3 regions of the Vogesella lacus genome follow, and region 2 is predicted to be linked to each of the others. Evidence: riboswitches for the same ligand, from Rfam matches in the RefSeq annotation. Region 2 holds a riboswitch; each other region holds the start of a gene.
The links. A riboswitch is a leader RNA that binds a small molecule or an ion and turns the genes downstream of it on or off. The one in region 2 is predicted to bind cobalamin.
Positions count from the first base shown of each region.

Region 1: another riboswitch for cobalamin. It lies ahead of ACZ9W6_RS03925 (TonB-dependent receptor domain-containing protein); the one in region 2 lies ahead of ACZ9W6_RS15975 (ZrgA family zinc uptake protein).
Region 3: another riboswitch for cobalamin. It lies ahead of ACZ9W6_RS14200 (FecCD family ABC transporter permease); the one in region 2 lies ahead of ACZ9W6_RS15975 (ZrgA family zinc uptake protein).

Region 1 covers NZ_CEETQT010000002.1:341,453-346,573, forward strand. The annotation lists gene cobU (bifunctional adenosylcobinamide kinase/adenosylcobinamide-phosphate guanylyltransferase) at 1-202, opposite strand, end outside; gene ACZ9W6_RS03925 (TonB-dependent receptor domain-containing protein) at 296-2,122, opposite strand; cobalamin riboswitch at 2,246-2,448, opposite strand; gene cobT (nicotinate-nucleotide--dimethylbenzimidazole phosphoribosyltransferase) at 2,573-3,610, shown strand; gene ACZ9W6_RS03935 (histidine phosphatase family protein) at 3,607-4,206, shown strand; gene ACZ9W6_RS03940 (adenosylcobinamide-GDP ribazoletransferase) at 4,267-5,010, shown strand; gene ACZ9W6_RS03945 (diguanylate cyclase domain-containing protein) at 5,018-5,121, opposite strand, start outside.
Region 2 covers NZ_CEETQT010000013.1:55,793-60,913, forward strand. The annotation lists gene cobN (cobaltochelatase subunit CobN) at 1-1,253, opposite strand, end outside; gene ACZ9W6_RS15965 (DUF2149 domain-containing protein) at 1,250-1,549, opposite strand; gene ACZ9W6_RS15970 (hypothetical protein) at 1,546-2,001, opposite strand; gene ACZ9W6_RS15975 (ZrgA family zinc uptake protein) at 2,011-2,538, opposite strand; cobalamin riboswitch at 2,607-2,842, opposite strand; gene ACZ9W6_RS15980 (type B 50S ribosomal protein L31) at 2,985-3,254, shown strand; gene ACZ9W6_RS15985 (helix-turn-helix transcriptional regulator) at 3,265-3,984, opposite strand; gene ACZ9W6_RS15990 (DUF1801 domain-containing protein) at 3,986-4,591, opposite strand; gene ACZ9W6_RS15995 (EVE domain-containing protein) at 4,578-5,042, opposite strand; gene ACZ9W6_RS16000 (VOC family protein) at 5,039-5,121, opposite strand, start outside.
Region 3 covers NZ_CEETQT010000010.1:174,935-180,055, reverse strand. The annotation lists gene cobO (cob(I)yrinic acid a,c-diamide adenosyltransferase) at 1-559, opposite strand, end outside; gene ACZ9W6_RS14205 (ABC transporter ATP-binding protein) at 556-1,308, opposite strand; gene ACZ9W6_RS14200 (FecCD family ABC transporter permease) at 1,305-2,321, opposite strand; cobalamin riboswitch at 2,440-2,649, opposite strand; gene ACZ9W6_RS14195 (RBBP9/YdeN family alpha/beta hydrolase) at 2,773-3,345, shown strand; gene ACZ9W6_RS14190 (Card1-like endonuclease domain-containing protein) at 3,409-4,521, shown strand; gene ACZ9W6_RS14185 (ABC transporter substrate-binding protein) at 4,601-5,121, shown strand, end outside.

The DNA.
Region 1 (5,121 bases), on a different contig from region 2:
CCGGCAACTCTTGCCCGGCCTCGACAAGCCCCCAGCTGGCCGGACGGCGCTGGCTGTGGTGGGCGATGCGTGCCAGAAAAGCGGCATCCGTGCGCCGCTCGGCTGTCGCGATATACGTCACCGGGCCGGCATGCGCGAGCGCCAGATTTTCAGCGTGGCGGCTCTTGCCGCTACGCGCACCACCACTGATCAGATGTCGCATGGCTGACTCCTGTAAAAAAGCCTCCCCCGACACGGGGAAGGCCTGTTGCCGCTTGCGGCCAACCTTGGGTAAGGGTTGGCCGCAACGTCCGGCTTATTGCGCGTAACGCACACCGACAAACCAGCCGCGACGTGGCTGGCTGTAGTCTTTGGTGGTTTCATAACGCTTGTCGGTGACATTGCTGAGCTTGCCCTGCAGCGTCCAGTTGCGCGCCAGTTCGTGCTCAACCGCCAGATTCAGCACGCCATAGCCACCCAGGAAGTCGGTATTGGCATTGCTGGTCGGACGTTGGCCGCTGGCCACCAGTTGCGCGGTGTAACGGGTACGGTCCTGCTGCAGGGTGGCATTGATGCCGCCGTGCAGTTTGGCACGATACACCAGCAGCTTACCGCTGTTTTCGTCACGCGCGCGCTGGTTGGTGAGGTTGGCGCTCAGACCGAAGTTACCCCACTGCTGGCCGGCTTCGATGGTCTGGCCGATGATGCGTGCCTTTTCCAGATTATCCACGGTAGACCAGTCGGCAGTGCCGGCGATCAGGTTGCGGATATGGTTGTCAAAAGCGGTCACGCGCAGATGGCTACCGCCCTGACGCCAGTGCACGGCCAGTTCGCGGTTGCTGGCTTCTTCCGGCTTCAGGTTCGGGTTGCCCTGATAGCCGAAGGCCAGTGGCCAGTACAGATCATTAAAGGTCGGCGCCTTGAAAGCCGTGCCGTAGGCCGCACGCAGCAACAGCGACGGCGTCAGCTGGTAGCCGTAGCCGATCTGGCCGGTGGTCTTGCCGCCAAACTGCGAGTTGTCGTCATGACGCAGGCTACCCTGCAGACGATGGGCACCGAATTCGCCCTGATAGCCGGCGTACACCGCATCCACGGTGCGACGGTTCTGGCTGTAGGCCGTCGTGCTGTACACGCGCTGCAGCAGGTGGTTGGCACCCAGCGTCAGCTGGCCGGCGGAGGCCAGATCCAGCTGGTTGTTCCACTGCCATTCTTGCTGGCGAGTCTCGAACTGGCTGCTGGCCACGGCAAAGTTGCCATTGGTGAAATTGCGCGATTTGTCGCTGCTGTTGATATAGCGCAGCGAGCTGGTCCAGCGCTCGGAAACGCGGTTTTTCAGCTCGACAGACTGGCCAGCCAAGCGAGAACGCGACTCGTCGGCCGCCTTGGCAGACTGGTCGTACTCGTTGCGGGCTTCGGACTGGTACAGATTGAAGCCCAGGCTGTGACCGGCGGCCAGCTGATGCTCGGCACTGACGGTATAGGTGGTGTTTTCAAAACCGTCGCGGTCGGCGTTGTACTTCGGATTGTCGGCATTACGCGCCGAGATACCGTCGGTCTTGTTGTGGTCTACACCCAGATTGAAGCGGGTCTGACCCACTTCACCGGCAAAGCCCAGACCAAACACGCGCTTGCCTTCGGCACCCACGCCTGCATTGAAGCGCAGCGCTGGCGCGCCCTTGCCGCGCTTGGTGAAGATCTGCACCACGCCACCGATGGCATCGGCACCGTACAGGCTGGAGGCCGGGCCGCGCAGGATTTCCACGCGCTCGATGCTGTCCAGCGAGATGTTTTCCAGCGAAGTGGTACCGGCCGTCGCCGACAGCACGCGCATGCCGTCAATCAGCACCAGCGTCTGCTTGGCGGTGGCGCCACGCAGCATCAGGCTGGAGGACTTGCCTTCGCCGCCATTGCTGTAAAACTCGACACCCGCCTGCTCGGCCAGGAGTTGCGCCACGGTCAGGCTGCCGCTCTGGCTGATTTCTTCCTGGCCCAGTACGGTCACATCGGACAGCACCTTGCTGACCGGGGTCGCGGTACGGGTGGCAGTAACGACAACTGCGTCGAGCTGGGTCGGGGTCTGGGCCAGGGCGGCCGGGGCACATGCCAGCGCTACCAGCGCGGCCAGGGGTTTGTTCTTGAACATGTTCACACTCCGGATTTATGGAAACGGGAGTGCGGAGAAATACAGGACTGCAGGATGATGGGTCGCGGCTGCGGCCAACGTGCTGTCTGATCGCCTCCCCGCGATACTCCAGGCGGGCGCATTCCACAGCACCCGATGCAGGCCGGTCTCCGGGCTGGGTCTTGCGGTGGCACACCTTCCCGTCTGGCGACAGTGGTTTTCGTGCGACCTGGGCCTTGCGGCCAGACCTTACCGTTGCGGGGGCAGCGCCGGATTTACACCGGCTTCCCAGTTTCACCCGGCCTATGATGGAACATCAGCCGGGCACCTGCAGGGCGACGATTATACCTGCAGCACGACTTGCGCGCTGCACAATGCGCAAGCCTGCCGGTTTGCACTGGCTGCCAAGCTGGCGTAAGGTCTGGCCATCGTGCCTCCCGCCAGGCCAACCGCATTCAAGGAATCAGCACCATGTCGCGCATCCCCGCTCCCGATCTTTCCGCCGGCCGCGCCGCCGAGGCCCGCCAGTCGCAACTGACCAAGCCGGCAGGCAGCCTCGGCAAGCTCGAGCAGCTGGCCTGCCAGCTGGCCGCACTGCAAGGCCGTGACATTCCGCGGCCGCTGTCGCCGGCCATCTGTGTGTTTGCTGCCGATCACGGCGTCTGTGCCGAAGGCGTGTCGGCCTTTCCGTCCTCGGTGACGGCGGCGATGGTCGCCAACTTCGTCAATGGCGGCGCCGCCATCAGTGTGCTGGCACGGCAGAATCAGGCGCGGCTCGAGGTGGTGGATGTCGGCGTCGTGGGCGACTTGTCGGCGCTGGAAGACGTGGTACAGGCCAAGATCGCCGAAGGCAGCGGCAATATCCGCCGACAAGCCGCGATGACGACCGCCCAGTGCGAGGCCGCGCTTGAGGTTGGCCGCAACGCCGCGCGCCGCGCGATTGCCGACGGGGCCAATCTGCTGATTGCCGGCGATATGGGCATCGGCAATACCACGCCGTCTGCCGCGTTGATCTGCCGCCTTGGCGGCCATGCGCCCGACCAGATCGTGGGCCGCGGCACCGGTATCGATGATGCCCACCTCGCCATCAAACGTCAGGTGGTCAGCGATGCGCTGGCCCGGGTGAAGAATCAATCACTGGATGGTGCCGAGCTGCTGGCCGAGCTGGGCGGCCTCGAAATCGCCGCCATGGCCGGCTTTTACCTCGAAGGTGCCGAACAGGGCGTGCCGCTGCTGCTGGATGGTTTCATCAGCACCGCTGCCGCACTGGCCGCCTGCCATATCGACCCGGCGCTCAAGCCCTGGCTGCTGGCCAGCCATTGCTCGCAGGAAACCGGCCACGCCCAGGCGCTGGCTGACCTGCAACTAACGGCGCTGATCGACCTCGGCCTGCGTCTGGGCGAAGGCTCGGGCGCGGCGATTGCCCTGCCGCTGTTGCAGCAGGCGATTGCGCTGCATGCCGGCATGGCCACCTTTGCCGAGGCCGGTGTCGCCGGCAAGAGCGCATGAATCCTTACACCCTGACCCTGCTGCGCCACGGCCAGATCGACCATCAAGGCCGGCTGGTTGGCCGCAGCGATCTGCCGCTGACCGCCCAAGGCCTCATCGACATGCAGCAAAGCTGGCAAAAGCTGACGGCGCTGGCACCGGTAACCAGCATGGCCAGCTCGCCGCTGCTGCGTTGCCGCGAGTTCGCGGTCAAGCAGGCGCTGCAATGCCGGGTGCCGCTGCATGTGTCGCCGGCGCTGGCCGAATGTGATTTCGGCAGCTGGGAAGGGCGGGCACTGGCCGAGATCAATGCCGAAACACCAGACTGGTCGCTGCTGATGATGCGCGGCCTACTGACGCCCGAGGGCGGCGAATCGTTCGAGTTGTTCCGCACCCGCGTGCTGGCCGGCTTTGCCGACTGGCTGCGCGAGGCACGCGGCAGCCATCGTGTGCTGGTCAGCCACGGCGGCGTGATCAGTGTGCTGCTGGCCGAGCTGCTGGGCATCGAATTCAGTGCGGCACGGCTGATGGCAGTGCAGCGCGGCGGCTTTGCCCAGCTGTCGATACTCGATGGCCACCCGGCCTATCTGACGCGGCTGGAATCACCGGGCCACTAGCCCGCTACCCACATTCTGCCCACGGCTTTCTCTCACCCTATCCACAGACTTATCCACAGCATGCGCGCGCTGATTCTTGCCATCCAGTTCCTCACCCGTTTACCCACCCCGCAGCTGGCCAGCTTTGATCCGGCCTGGCTGGCCGATGCCGCCCGCTGGTTTGCGCCGGTCGGCGTGCTGGTCGGGGCGATAGTCTGGCTTGCGGTGGCGGCCGGCAGTCTCGTCGACCCATGGTTGGCCGCATTGGCCGGCCTGCTGGCCTGGCTGTGGGTAACCGGCGGCCTGCATATTGATGGTCTGGCGGATCTGGCCGATGCGCAGGGTGCCGCGCATCGCTCGCGCGAACGGTTTCTGGAAGTACTGAAAGACCCGCATCTGGGCAGTTTCGGTGTGCTGGCACTGGCCAGCCAGCTGCTGGTGAAGCTGGTACTGCTGATGCTGCTGGCCAAGACGACAGCCAACGCCGGTAAAGATATCCACAGCCTGCTGCCGCTCCTATTGATTCCGGCCTGGGCGAGGCTGTTTACCGTTGCGTGGTCTGCCACCCTGCCCAGCCTGGCGGCCGGCAGCGGCGAGCGTTTTGCCTGGCGCAGCCACTGGCCGAGCTTCTGGCTGGCAGCCGGCTTGCTGGCCATTGCCAGCTATCTGCTGGCACCGGTTCTGCTGCTGGCCCCGCTGAGCGGGCTGTTGTGGTGGGCGTATCTGAAACGGAAACTCGGCGGCATGACCGGCGATTGTCTGGGTGCCGGCATCGAGGTATGCGAAAGCCTGATGCTGCTGTTGTGGCTATTGGCGCTGCAATAAGCGCGGATCAGTCCTCGCGTGGTGCGCGCAACACCTCGACCGACACCACGCGGTACAAGGTCTCGTCAGCCTCGTAGAAGCAATAGCCATTACGACCATGACGCTTCACCT
Region 2 (5,121 bases):
CCTTGCTCGGCCAGCGGCGTCACGCGGTAACCGTTGGCCGCAAGGCCCTGGCTGACGGTTTCGAGGCTGCGCGGCACGTTGAGGAAGGACGCGCCAAAGTGATTGCCGCCCGGCGGGTAGTTGTAAACCATGGCCACCAGCTGGCGTTGTGCGCGTGGCAGATCAGCCAGCTGGATCAGCCGCTTGGCCTTGGCGGCAACGGCATCGGCCTGACGGGCGATCAGCTCGGTCTTGCGGCCGCCCTCCTGCAAGGCGGTGACCAGCATCGGGTCGATGGCACCGGCGGCCTCGGGCTGCACCAGATAAAACGGCGTATCCGACAGCTTGAGGCCGTTGCCATCGGCCTGCCAGCTGGCGGCATCGCCGTGGCGATAGGGCTGGGTGGCCAGCACCGGCACGCCCCAGCGCAAGAACAAGGGCTGCAGGGCGGCGGCCTGTGTCACCAGCTGATGCAGCACCAGCACGCGCGGATGCGCCTGCTCGCCCTGGCCCAGCAGGCTTTCCAGCCCCTTGGCGTCCAGTTGCTGGCCGAAGACGGCATAGGCAAACAGCCCTTGCTGGCGGAAGCGGCGCAGCCAGTCATCCAGCCAGGCGGTTTCGCCGTTAACAAAATGGTGGCGATGCACGAGCACTGCCACCGCTGCTTGGCCGCGCAGCGCGGTCTGGCTTTGCCGCCACGTTTCCAGCTGGCGGCTGTCGGCAAACAGCGCCGGTGCGTCGGGGTGATACAGCGCCTGCCGTGGCAGGGGCTGTGGCGGTGGCTCGCTGGCGGCGAAGCTGTCCGGCTGGCCGGCTGCCAGCCAGCGTTTGGCGTAGGCGAGGGCATGGCGGGTGTTGGCCGCACCGCCGGCCGCCAGCCAGGCGGCTTGCTGCTCGCCGGCCTTGCGGCCAACCCTGGCGTCCGGCGCGATCCACACCAGCGGCTTGCCACTGGCCTGCAGCTGGCTGCCGAAGGATTGCTGCAGACGCTGCAACACCGACTCGTGCGGCACATCCAGCCACACCAGATCGGCCTTGGCCAGCGCCTTGGCCAGCGCGGCGCGTTCGCCCTCCAGCCGTACAGGGTTGGCCGCGAGCGGATGATCGAGGCTGGCAAACTGCCAGCCCTGGGTGCGCGCTTCGTTTTCGACCAGCGCGGTGCGCGCGGCCGGGGTGATGTCCACCGTCAGCCATAACAGGCGCTGCGCCAGCGCCTGTTGCCCGGCCAGCAAGAGGCAGAGCGCGAGGCCGGTGCAAAATGCTTGCAGTCTCACTTGGCGGCCCCGTCTTCCGGCACATAGATGATGCTGCCGTCCGCCAGGCGGTAGGCGACCCCGGCGCGCACGCCGTCGCCCTGCTGCAGGCTGCCGCTGCCCTGATAACGGATTTTCTGGCCGTCCTGTTCGATGGTCAGCTCGACCTTGCCGGGCTGATTGCTGTGCTGCTGATTGAAGCTGACGGCCGCCAAGAGGGCAACGATCAGCACCAGAAACACATCGACCAGATTGATGGCCGACAGCATCGGATCATCGTCTTCCTCGGCGAGGATGTTCAGCTCGGGGCGGCTCATGCGGCCTCCTGACGGCGGCGGATGGCCACCAGCTCGGCCAAGAGCCAGCGACGGCGCACCGAGTACAGCACCAGGCCCAGCGAGGCGGTGGCCAGCGCCAGCACCACGCCGGCAAAGGCATTGCTGAACACCGCCAGCGCGGCATGGCCTTCACCGCCGGATACCGACTGCAGCGCCGGCCCCAGCGGAATCATGGTGGCGATCAGGCCCAGCATAGGCGTGACGCGCGCCAAGAGACGCAGAGGCTCGAGGCGGGCCAGAATCGCCAGCTCGACTTCGTCGATGGCAAGGTTGGCCGCCTGCGGCAGCAGGCTGATGCCGCGCCGGCGCTGCCAGCCTTCCATCACGACCACGCCGCTCATCCACAGCGCGTACAACAGGGTGGCCAGCAGCAAGGCGAGCACCGGCAGCAGCAGCCATTGCATCAGCTGCAGCAGATTGGCTTCCAGCATGGTGACTCCTTACAGCGTGACAGCAGGGAAACGCGGACGGATGGTCACCGTCTTGCGGGTGCTGCCGGCGCTCCACTGCAGGCGCAGCTGCTTGAGGCCGGGGTAGCGCGCGAAGGCCGGCACCGCCAGCGATTTCAGCGCGGCGGCCTCCTTGCACTGGTAAACCAGTTTGACGCGGAGATTGTCGATGTCACGGCCAGCGGCCGGCTTGACGATGTCGGGGGTGATCTCGTGCTGGTTCAGCACGCAACCGGCTTCGGCCGCCGGCGTCAGCAAGTCGCCAGGGGTGGCCATCTGCGCGACAAAGTCTTGCCACAGTTTTTGCTGGGCATCGCCCTTGGGCGGGTAGTCGTAGCCGAGAAAGCTTTCCAGCGGAATCTCCAGCTGGACAGTCAGCGTCTGGCCGGCCAGTTCGGCGCGGGCGGTGCCGTGGCCGTGGGTGTGATTGCCGTGGGCAAAAGCGGTGGCAGGAATGAGGGCGGCGGCCAGCAGGCAGCCAGCCACGGGCGCAACAAGGCGCAGGCTTGCGAAAGTCATGGGTATTACCGGACAGGGGTTGCCACTGGCCGTCCTCCCCGACGGCAACCGGGCCTAAGGCCGGACGTGATCCGGCCACTTCGCTGGCCGGTATCCGGGCTATGGCGCACGCTCCGTCGCCTTCCCGGTGGCGCTTGCGGCGCGCAGCCAGTGGCTGGGATGAGGGATCGGGCTGCAGGGCAGCCGGCCATGTACCGTTGCGGGGGCAGCACGGCTTGGGGCTGACCTTGCGGCCAACCTTGCCGTTTCCCGTTTAACTGCAGCCATCGAACGGGCCGCGAGCACCAACGCGGCGCGGATGGTAGCGTGTTGGCCGCGGTTTGTCATGGTTGCACTGTGGCGATATCGATAATCACCACACGTACTGCTGTCGGGATTTTGCTATTGAAATGAGAACTGTTATCAAATAACATTGTTACTTTATTACATAAATCCAGGAGCCCATCATGCAGAAAAACCTGCATCCGCAAAACTACCGCACCGTGCTGTTCTACGACACCGGTGCCAAGGAAGGCTGGTTGATCCGCTCGTGCGCGCCGACCCGCGACACCCTGCAATGGCATGACGGCGAAACCTATCCGGTGATGTATCTGGATACCTCGGCCGCCTCGCATCCGGTATTTACCGGCAAGGCACGCGAGATCCACACCGAAGGCCGCGCCAGCCAGTTCATGGCGCGTTTCGGCAAGCTGATTCCGGGCAGCCGTCAGGCCTGAAACGGCTGACTCAGTCCGGCGGCTGATGCCAGGCCTGCTGATCCTGTTGTTGCAGTGCGGCTCGCGCGGCGGCCGGGGTATCGGCGTTTTGCAAAAAGGCATCCAGCGAGATGCCGGCCGGCCAGGCGCTATCGTTGTCTTGCAGGCTGGTGATGCGGTCGATGCGGAAGTGGCGGTAATCGCCGCGCAGCAGACACCAGGCGGCCAGCGTCCAGCGGTCGCCCCAGAAAAACAGGCCCAGCGGCGCGAGCGTGCGCTGGCTGGGCTGGCCGTGCTGGTCCAGATAGTCGATGTCCACGCACTGGCGTGCGCCGATGGCGGCGCGTAGTGGCGCCAGTTTTTCGCGCGGATAATGCTGGCCGCTCGGGGCATACAAGGGCACCGGTGCCAGCCCGGCGCTGCCCAGCACGGCATGAATCTTGGCCAGCGCACTGGCGGCATCGCCGGCCAGCTCGCTATCGGCCCAGCCGGCCAGCAAGCGGCCTGCGGCCTCGAGCGCGGCCAGCTCGCCAGCAGAAAAACTCAGGGGTGGCGGGGTAAAGCCGGCCTCCAGCCAATAGCCTTCACCGGCCTCGCCATTTACCGGCGCACCGCTGGCCTGCAGATCGGCCATATCGCGATACACGGTGCGTACTGACACCTCCAGCCACTGCGCGAGCTGCTGCGCCGTGGTGCGACGGCGGCCACGCAACAGCAGCAGGATCTGCAGCAGACGGTCGGCGCGGCGCATATCAGGATGCCGGCCGCGCCAGCGTCAGCGCCTGTTGCAGATAGTCGGCGCAGGGCAGGCGGTCGATATCGGCGACGCTGACAAACTTCAGATGTCGCCGCCCTTTGCCCTTGCCTTGCAGCAGGCCGTGCACATCGGCCAGTTGCGCGCCGGCGCTGAATTCCAGCGTCACATGCTGGCGGTAGACAAACAGGCCACAGAAAGCCTGGCCGCAGGCAAACAGGATGCCGCCGTATTTGACCTCCTCGCTGATGGCCGGATCCAGCGCGAGGATTTGCCGGCGCAAGGCCAGCACGATGGCAGCCTGCTCGGGCTGCTGTTGTTGCCAGTCGTCCAGCAATTGCCGGACACGTTGGCCGCCAGCCTCGCCAGCGGTTTGCTGCTGCGCCAGCGCGATGATGGCCGAGAGGCTGGCGTGTGCCTGCGGGCTGTTGCCCCAGCAGCTGGAATGCAGCATCTGGCCGATGCGCCGGCATAGCGCAATCGCTTCTTCTGCGGCCAACTCGGCCAGCGTCTGGTAGCCGGCCTCCTCCAGCCGGCGGATCACCGTCGGGCCCACCCCTTTGAGTTGCAGCATGGCTTGTTTCTCGATTTCAGGGAAAGGCATGGTCGTCTCCAGACACGGACAGATCCGCCAGTGTCGCGCCCATCGCGGTGGCAATCAAGACAAAGTCATGCGCACTGATCTGCAAATGACCAAAGCGGAAGGCATAGCCCCAGTGTTGCGGATCGCGGATGAAAGTCAGCCCGGGCACGAGCGGCCGGATCAGCGCGGGCGTGGCCGCCACAAAGGCGATATCGCGCCGCCACGGGCGGAAGTTGTCAGCCATCTCGACCTGATACACCGCCTCATCGCTGACGAGGCCGATGGCGGTAAAGGCCTGACACAGCTCCTTGCCGCCGAAAACCTCGAGCGGCGAGTAGTAGATCAGCCCGTCGCCACGGCGCATGCGCGCCAGCGGCGCCCCCTTGCCGTGACAGAGCTGGGCAAAGCCGCCGGCCACGCCGCGGCCAACGTGATCGCGGCTGGCTACGCCTATCCAGAAGCGCTGGCTCATGGCTGCACATGCAGGCCGATGACATTGCCTTCGCTATCGCCAAACAGCGCGATATCGCCATTGCCATCGGGCAGGCTCA
Region 3 (5,121 bases), on a different contig from region 2:
TTTCGGTGACGGTGTCGGCGGCGTCGATGATGGCTTGCGGCGCGCCACGGCCAGTCACGATGACGTGCTGGTCGATCGGGCGGGCGGCGATGTCGGCCAGTACTTCGTTGATGTCGAGGTATTTGAATTTCAGCGCGATGTTCAGTTCGTCCAGCAGCACGAGGCCGATGCTTTCGTCTTGCAGCATCTCGCGCGCCTTGGCCCAGGCTTCGGCAGCTTTTTGCATGTCGCGCTCGCGGTCTTGCGTGTCCCAGGTGTAGCCCTCGCCCATGGCGTAGAACTGCACTTCGTCAGGGAAGCGGCGCAGGAATTTTTCTTCGCCGGTAGACATCGCGCCCTTGATGAACTGGATCACGCCGACTTTCATCTCGTGACCGAGGCCGCGCATCACCATGCCAAAGCCGCTGGAGCTTTTGCCCTTGCCGTTGCCGCCGTTGACGATGAAAACGCCACGGTTCTGGTTAGCCGCGGCAATGCGTTCGTCCATCAGCGCTTTTTTGCGGGCCATGCGGGCATTGTGGCGTTCGTTACGGCCCTGATCGTCGTGTTGGGTGCTCATGATTGTTTTCCTGGCAGGAAGCAGGTCTGGCCTGCGTGGGTGAGTCGGGTCAGCGGATAGCCAAGCACGGCGGCAAGGCTGTCGGCTGGCAAATCGGCCAGCGGGTACTGGCTGTGGCCGCCCATGCCATCCAGCAGCAGGGCGTGGCTGGCAATGGCCGGGGCAAATACCAGATCGTGGCTGACCACGATGATGGCCTTGCCGGCGGCTTGCCAGCGGCGGATTTGTTGTTGCAGCGCGGCCTGATGCGCGAGATCCAGCGAGTTGGTCGGCTCGTCGAGCAAAATCAGCGCGCTGTCCTGCATCATCACCCCGGCCATGGCCACGCGCTGGCGCTCGCCACCGGACAGCGCCTGCAAGGGGCGGCGTGCGAGGTGGGCGAGGTCGAAGGCGTCCAGCGCGGCATCCAGCCGGGCGAGGTTGTCGCCGGCGTCCGGCCACGGGTAGCGGGCGGCCAAGAGCAGGTCGCAGACGCGGTAGTCAAAAGCATCGTGGCTGTGCTGCGGCAGCAGCGCCAGTTGCTGTGCGCGTTGCAGCGGCGACAGCCGGCTGAGCGCTTCGCCATGCAGGCGGATGTCGCCATGCCGGGCGGGGCGTCTGGCGGCCAAGGTGGCCAGCAGCGTGCTCTTGCCGCAGCCGTTGCGGCCGGCCAGCCACCACACTTCGCCGGCGGCGACTTGCCAGTCCAGATCCAGCAATAACTGGCGCTCGCCCTGGCGGATGGCGAGTTGGTGTACTTGCAGCATCATGCCAGCCTCCGTCTTGCGCGATTCAATTGCCAGAACAGCACCGGCACGCCGATCAGCGCGGTAATCACGCCGACCGGCAACTGCATGGGCGCAACGACGGTGCGCGCCATGGTATCGGCCAGTACCAGCAGGGTAGAGCCGGCCAACAGGCTGGCGGGCAACAGGTAGCGCAGGTCCGGCCCCAGCAGCAGGCGGCAGCCGTGCGGCACCATCAGGCCGACAAAGCCGATGCTGCCGCCCTGGCTGACGGCGCTGGCGGTCAGGCAGGCCGACAGTAATAGCAGCAGGCGGCGCAGCGGGCCGCTGTTGACGCCGAGGGTGGCGGCGTGGTCGCCATGCATGGCCAGCAGATTGATGGCGCGCGCCTGCCACAGTGCCAGCAGCAAGGCGACGCCGAGTACCAGCCACGGCCACAGCTGCAGCGGGCTGCCGGACAGATCGCCAATCAGCCAGAACACCATGCCGCGCAGCTTGCCTTCGGGCGCGATGGTCAGCAGCAGCGAAATCAGCGCGCCGCAGGCGGTAGACAGCAAGACGCCGGTCAGCAGCAACAGCAGCGTGGCGCTATTGCTGCCAAAGTCGCGGCGCGACAGCAAAAACAGCAAGGCGGAAACGGCCAGCGCACCGCTGCCGGCGGCGGCATCCACCTGCCAGGCGGCCAGACCCAGCCACAGCGCGGTCAGCGCACCGACGGCGGCGCCGCCGGAGACGCCCAGCACGTAAGGGTCGGCCAGCGGGTTGCGCAGCAACGACTGCATCAGCAGGCCGGCGAGTGCCAGTGATGCGCCACAACACCAGGTTACGAGTGCGCGTTCAAGGCGCAGTTGCAGCAGGGTATCGCTGAGAGTGTTGCCATGGCCGCTGAGGCTGGCCCAGATATCGGCGAGGCCCAGTGGCACCGAGCCGGTGGCAGCGGCCAGCAGCAAGGAGCCGGCGCTGGCCAGCAGCAGTATCAGCAAGACCAGTTGTGGCGGAAGGTTGGCCGCAGGGCGGGGCGGCGAAGAAATAAGCATGTGCGTGTGTGACCAGGATGGCGCACGGCAAACGGGCAGGGGGCTGACCGTCTGTCGCCCGCCGCAACAGTTGTCCGGGCGGCCGCCGGGGCCGCATCCATGCAGGCACGCTTGTCGTGTTGCGTGTCTGTCTCTGGCCGGTCTCCGGGCTGATTGCACACCGTGCGCCTTCCCGCCTGAGGGCAGTGGCAATGCACGGGTCGAATGCTCGCTTGCGGCCAACCTTGAAAGTGGCCGCAGGGCAATACACCGTTGCGGGGGCAGCGCAGGCTTGTCCTGCTTCCCGTTTAACCGGCCAAAGGCCGGCACCAGAAGGCGGCAATTTTACCAGAAGCCCGCGCTGGCCGGCTGGCATTTATATTTCTTGCAATTATATAAAAACAAAAAAGCATTATTTTTAGAAATATGCATTGTGCCTTATTGTGCAGAAAAACCTTCAGTGAGGCGCATCATGCACAGCCATTGGCAAGACTTTCATTTCATCATCCAGCCCGGCTGGCGCGATTCGCCGGCCGGCCACTGGCAAAGCCATTGGCAGAGCCTGCTGGGTGCTCGCCGTCCGGCCAATCACGATTGGGAAACCCCGCAGCTGGACGACTGGCTGACGACGCTGGATGCCGAAATCAATGCGGCCGACAAGCCGGTGATCGTGATTGCCCACAGCCTCGGCTGCGCCACAGTGGCGCATCATGCCGCGCGCTACGGCAACAAGATTGCCGGTGCCTTGCTGGTGGCACCGGCCGATGTCGAGCGTGCCAGTGCTCCGGCAGCACTGCGCCCGTTTGCCCCGCTGCCGTCACTGAGCCTGCCTTTCCCGGCGCGGGTGGTAGCCAGTGATGATGACCCGTTCAGCCTGCCCTTGCGTTCGGTACGCATGGCCAGTCTGTGGCAGGTGCCGCTGCACTGGTTGCTGGAGGCCGGCCACATCAATATCGCCTCCGGCCATCATCAGTGGCTGGAAGGCTTGTCGCAGCTGGCGCTTTTGCTCGACGAGGTCAGGGCGCGCCAGCGCAGCGCTGCCTGATGACAGAAGGTTGGCCGCAAAGGCAGAGGCTGGCAGAATCCGGATTAACCTTCGGGAGTTGCCATGCATCTGCTTGCCTTTGTCAGCCATGTCGCCAGCGACATCATCACCCCGGCGCTTGATAGCCGCTTCGGCATCCAGCGCGTGTCCTTGCTGTGCCAGCGTGATGATCTGGCGCTGGCCTACGATATCGCGGCGGTGTGCCGCAATCTGCATCTGACTGCCTCGGTCATCATCCTGCCACCCGACAGCCAGCCTTTAGCCTTGCGCCAACGCCTGACCGAGCTGATCCAGGGCGCGGTGACCTTCAATATCAGTGCCGCCACACCGGTTCAGGCGGCATTTGCCTACGAGCTTGCACGCCAGCGCCATTTGCCGGTGATGAGTGTCGAGCCGCGCCATGACCGGCTGATCTGGCTCAGCGGCGGCGAGCACAGTCCGTTGCATAACGGCAGCGAGATTGCCGATGGCTTGTCGCTCGAAGGCTACTTTGGTCTGTACGGCAGCAGCGTGCTGGCGATGCACTATCGCCTGCAGCGGCGCAATCCGCATTACGAAACCTTGGCCGCCGCGCTGGCCAGCCGTGCCGCTAGCCATCCGCGCGATCTGTCACTGCTTAACCGCCTGTGCAACGAGATAGACGCGGCGCAGTACAGCGAGAAAAGCTTGCCGCCGGGCGAGGGCAGCTTGCGCGAGTGGCTGGAGCAATGCGGCCTCGTCAATGTCAATGAAGGCGGCCATGTGCGGTGCAATGATGCGCGCGCCAGATTCTTTCTGGCCGGTGGCTGGCTGGAGGTGTGGATGCTGGCGCAGGTGGCCAGTCTTGCCGCCATTCTGCCGATCAGCGATGCGGCTGTCGGGGTGAAGATCAGTCACAACGGCGTGGAAAACGAGTATGACGTGGCCATCCTCTGTAATAACCACCTCTATCTGGTGGAGTGCAAGACGGTCGCACCAACCAGCCATCATCAGCGTGGCGTCGGGCTGGACAATCTGTTCAAACTCGACAGTGCGGCCAATCTTGGCGGCCTGCACGCGCGCGCCATGCTGGCCAGCCTCTACCCGCCAACCGAGAGCGAGGCCGGTCGCGCCCAAGTACAGGGCATCGCCATGCTCTACGGCGCGCAGTTGCCGCAGGCGGCCGCCTATTTGCAGGAATGGCTGTGCTGCCCGTAATCAAGTTTGTTTTGACGCAGTTTTAAGTCGGGCCGATGATTCTATACTTTATGTATGTAATGACTGCCCGGGCCACAGCATGAGCCTCATCAACCCGATATTAAGCCGCCGCCAGATCATCAGCCTGATGCTGGCCAGCCCCTTGCTGGCCACTACCGCCTGCAGCAGCCCCGAACCCTTGCTGCGGGTCGGCAGCAATGGCTGGCCGGGTTATCTGTTTATCGAATGGGCGGCCGAGCGCGGCATGATGCCACCCGAGTCCGTGCGTATCGTGCGCATGCCTTCCTCTTCAGCCAGCATGAATGCGCTGGCAGCCGGCTCGCTGGAGGCAGCTTGCCTGACGCTGGATGAGGTGATTACCCTGCTGGCCGAAGGCGTGCGCCTGCGTGTGGTGGCGGTGCTGGACGAGTCATTTGGCGCCGACGTGCTGTTGACCAAGCCGGAAATCAGCAGCTTGTCGGGCTTGCGCGGCAAGCGTATCGGGGTCGAGCAGACGGCAGTTGGTGCGGTGATGCTGCATGCGATGCTGAAAAAGGCGGGCCTGAAACCGGGCGAGATACAAACGGTACCGGTGATGCTGGATAGGCAGGAGCTGGCCTT